2 regions of the Streptomyces sp. NPDC020958 genome follow, and region 2 is predicted to be linked to the other one. Evidence: predicted binding sites of a transcription regulator. Region 2 holds the regulator's gene; the other holds the start of a gene.
The links. The regulator HspR, encoded in region 2, represses chaperone genes until heat shock. The targets are predictions, from matches to a motif close to TTGAGNNNNNNNNNCTCAA.

Region 1: lon (endopeptidase La) is a predicted target of HspR. The motif match lies at 809-827, and genes of this name have one in related genera.

Annotation. Positions count from the first base shown of each region.
Region 1 covers NZ_JBVHFU010000002.1:520,463-522,660, forward strand. The annotation lists gene lon (endopeptidase La) at 1-786, opposite strand, end outside; gene ACZ3KP_RS08145 (GNAT family N-acetyltransferase) at 959-1,762, shown strand; gene ACZ3KP_RS08150 (rhomboid-like protein) at 1,937-2,198, opposite strand, start outside.
Region 2 covers NZ_JBVHFU010000015.1:13,523-15,720, reverse strand. The annotation lists gene ACZ3KP_RS32680 (sugar ABC transporter substrate-binding protein) at 1-827, opposite strand, end outside; gene ACZ3KP_RS32675 (heat shock protein transcriptional repressor HspR) at 1,106-1,567, opposite strand; gene dnaJ (molecular chaperone DnaJ) at 1,572-2,198, opposite strand, start outside.

The sequences.
Region 1 (2,198 bases), on a different contig from region 2:
GGCCTCCACGCGGGCGCGGTAGTCGTCGGACTCCTCGCCCTCCTTGGCGGAGTCGCCGTTCAGCTCGCGCAGTTCCTTGCGGACGGCCTCCAGCTGACGGCGGAGCAGGAACTCGCGCTGCTGCTTGTCGACGCCCTCCTGGACGTCCTTGGCGATGGTCTCGGCCACGTCCTGCTCGGCCAGGTGGTCGCGCAGCTGCTGGGTGGCGAGCTTGAGCCGGGCGACGGCGTCGACCGTCTCCAGGAGTTCGATCTTCTGCTCGGTGGTCAGGAAGGGCGAGTAACCGGAGTTGTCGGCGAGCGCGGAGACGTCGTCGATGGCCTGCACCCGGTCCACGACCTGCCAGGCGCCGCGCTTGCGCAGCCAGGCGGTGGCGAGGGCCTTGTACTCCTTGACCAGTTCGGTGACATGACCGGGCACCGGGTCCGGGACGTTCTCGTCGACGCGGGTGCCCTCCACCCACAGGGCGGCACCCGGGCCGGTGGTGCCGGCGCCGATGCGGACCCGGTGGCGGCCGCGGATCAGCGCGCCCGGGTCACCGTCGGCGAGCCGGCCGACCTGCTCCACGGTGCCGAGCACACCCGTGCCCGGGTAGGAGCCGTCGATCCGCGGCACCAGCAGCACCCTGGGCTTGCCGGGTTCGGTACGGGCGGCGGCCTGCGCCGCTTCCACGGCGGCACGGACGTCGGGGTCCTTGAGGTCCAGCGGGACCACCATCCCGGGCAGCACGACTTCGCCGTCGAGCGGCAGCACAGGGAGGGTGAGTGATGCGGACGTCGAAGCCATGATCTCCCCTTCGGCAGTGAACTTGAGCTATGGAGACTCAATGCTCGGGCACCCGGAAATGTTCCCGTGCATATGTTCGCTCTGGGCGATCACGTGCTGACCCGGCCGGAGCCGGTCGCACGGCCGGAAAAACGGTTGATCGGCACGGGTGCATTCCCCGTACGGTCGGCCGGTGACGGACACCGACAGCACGGCGGCCCTGCTCACCGCCTACGACAGCCAGATGCGCGCCGTCCGGCCCACCCCGGCGCCGGGCATCACGTACGCACACGACGGCCCGGTGCTCCGGGTGGTGGGCCGGCCCCGGGGCTTCGTGACCGGCCCCCGCGACTGGGGCGCACTGCCCGGCCCCGAGCTGGACGCGCTGATCGTCCGGCAGCGGGACTTCTTCGCGGCGCGCGGGGAGTCGGTGGAGTGGAAGGTGTACGGCTACGACACCCCGGCCGATCTCACGGACCGGCTGCGGGCGGCGGGCTTCGTGCCCGAGCCCACGGAGACGGTGGTGATCGCGCCGGTCGGGGAACCGGCCGAGGCGTCCTCCGCGCCGCCCGCCGGGGTGACGCTCCGCCCGGTCACCGACGACGCGGACCTGGACCGGGTCGCCGCCCTGGAGACGCAGGTGTGGGACCAGGACCTGGCCTGGGTCGCCGACCATCTGAGGGGCCTGCTGGCGGCGGACCCGGACGGCACCGAGATCTACGTCGCCGAGGTGGCCGGGGAGATCGTCTCGGCGGCCTGGGTCACCTTCCGGCCGGACACGGACTTCGCCATGCTGCAGGGCGGCTCGACGCTGGCCCCCTGGCGCGGCAAGGGCGTCTACCGCGCCCTGGTGTCCCTGCGGGCGGCCCGGGCGACGGCCAGAGGGACGGCCTACGTCCTGGTGGAGGCGTCACCGGACAGCGCCCCGATCCTGGCACGCCTGGGCTTCAGAGCCGTGACGACAACGACCCCCTACATCTGGACTCCGGCCCGCTGAAGCGCCCCGTCGGGGGCGGGGGAACGGCGCGGGCATCCACGACGCCGCCGCACGACCGCGACACGCACCGGGGAAAGCCCCGAAACCGCCGACGGACCGGCAGCGCGCGGCGCCCGGCGTCGTGCGCGACGGGGGACGGAGCCGGCCAGGAACCTCGCGGCGGTCCGCCGCGCCTCAGACCGGGACGGTGACGGTGGCGGGGCCGGTGCTCGTTCCCTCCCGCTGCCAGCGCCGTACCGTCGGCCACAGTGCCGTGCCGATGGCCAGCGCCAGCAGGTGGCCCCAGTTGGTCATCGGGTCATCGAAGTCGATGAGGTCGGACAGCAGGCTGAAGGCGACCAGGGCGAGCAGCGGCCAGCGCAGCCAGGGGCCGAGCAGCCCGCAGAGCGCGCCGAGGCTCGCGGCGACGCCGAAGCTGATGCCATAGTCGAGGCGG
Region 2 (2,198 bases):
TCGCCGCTGAGGATCCGGTGGATGGCGTCGAGGTCCGCGTCCTGGCCGGTGATCGGCGGCATGCTGGTGACGCCGGCCGCCCTGAGGGCCTTGACGACGCCGCCCGCCATGGCGTCGTTGGCGGAGTAGACGGCGGCGATGTTGTCCTTGCCGATCGCGTCGATCGCCTTGGTGACCTCCTGCTGGGCGATCACCGGGTCCCAGTCCTTGGTGTCGTACGAGTCCGCGATCGTCACCTTGCCGGTCAGCTCGGACACGGCGCCCGTCTTGAACTGCTTGGCGTTGGGGTCGGTCAGCGAGCCGTTGATCATGACGACCTTGTCGGAGGTGTCGACGTTCGAGCCGAGGCCCTCCAGGAGGGTCCGGGCCTGCACCTCGCCGACGAGCTCGTTGTCGAAGGAGACGTAGGCGTCGATGGGACCCTCGGCGAGACGGTCGTAGGCGATGACCGGGATACCGGCGTCCTTGGCCTTCTTCACCGTGCCGGCGATGGCGTGCGAGTCGACCGAGTCCAGGATGATCACGTCGACCTTGTCGTCGATCATCTTCTGCATCTGCTTCGCCTGCGCGGAGGCGGAGGACGCGGCGTTCTCGTAGTCGACCTTGCCCTGGTTGTTCGTGAGCTCGGCGATCTTCGACTTCATGATCGGGTAGTCGAAGTTGGTGTACCGGGTGTTGATCTTGTCCGGCATCAGCACGCCCACCGTGATGTCGTTGCCCTTGGTCGGCGTCGCGGTGCTGGACGATCCCGTCGCGTTGAGCACGCCGCAACCGGCGAGCGAGAGGGTCATCGTGGACGCGGCCACGAACATGGCTATACGACGCATACGGGGGCTCACTTCAGGTGCGTTCCGGACACAGGGTCACTTGAGGGACCCAGATGTCTGAAAAGCCAACGCGTACGCCACACCTGACGTCAAGCGAAACTACTTAACGAGTGCGCAACACCACGCTCCGCTGACCCTGTGAAGACGATGCGGAACCGCCTCCAGGCGCTCTCTACGCCTCCTCCATCCAGGGGAGTTCATGGGCAGGCAAAGATCAGGACAGACGAAGGGGCCCGGAGGTGCAACCACCTCCGGGCCCCTTCGTACGCGCGTCGCGGTCAGTCCTTGGCCTTCTTCGGGCGCCACACCACCAGCGCGCTGGTCTGCTGCACCTCCTGGTACGGCACCAGGTCACGGCGGTACGAGGCGTGCACCGCCGCTTCCCGCTGCTGCATCGCGGCCGCCGCGCCGTCCACCGCCGCCTGGAGTTCGGCGACGCGCTGCTGGAGCGCGACGACCTGGTTCTCCAGTTCGATGATGCGTTTGATGCCGGCCAGGTTGATGCCCTCGTCCTGCGACAACGCCTGCACCTGGCGGAGCAGTTCGATGTCGCGGGCCGAGTAGCGGCGGCCCCGCCCGGCCGTGCGGTCCGGGGAGACCAGGCCGAGGCGGTCGTACTGGCGCAGCGTCTGCGGGTGCAGCCCGGAGAGCTGGGCCGCCACCGAGATGACGTAGACCGGGGTCTCCTCGGTCAGTTCGTAAGGTCCCCGAAAACTGTCACTGCGTCGACGGCCGTCCATCTCGTCATGCTCCCTTCGCGGCCTCGAACAGCTCGGCCCGCGGGTCCTCGCCCGCGGTCGCCTCGCGATACGCCTCCAGCGCGTCACGAGCCTTCCCCGACAGGTCCTTGGGGACACTCACCTCGACGGTGACCAGGAGGTCGCCGCGGGTGCCGTCCTTGCGGACCGCGCCCTTGCCACGGGCGCGCATGGTGCGGCCGTTGGGCGTGCCCGGGGGCAGCTTCAGGGTGACCGGCGGTCCGCCCAGGGTCGGGACCCTGACCTCGCCGCCGAGGGCCGCCTCGGTGAAGGTCACCGGGACGGTCACCGTCAGGTTGTCCTCCTTGCGGCCGAACACCGGGTGGGTGTCGACGTGCACCACGACGTAGAGGTCGCCGGCCGGGCCGCCGCGCTCGCCCGGCGCGCCCTTGCCGCGCAGCCGGATGCGCTGGCCGTCGGTCACCCCGGCGGGGATGCGGACCTGCATGGTCCGGGACGACTTGGCGCGTCCGCTGCCCTTGCAGTCGGGGCAGGGGTTCTCCGCGATCAGGCCGCGGCCCTTGCAGTCCGGGCAGGGGTCGGTGAGCGAGAAGCCGCCGCCGGATCCCCGCGCCACCTGTCCGGTGCCGACGCAGGTCGGGCACACCCGGGG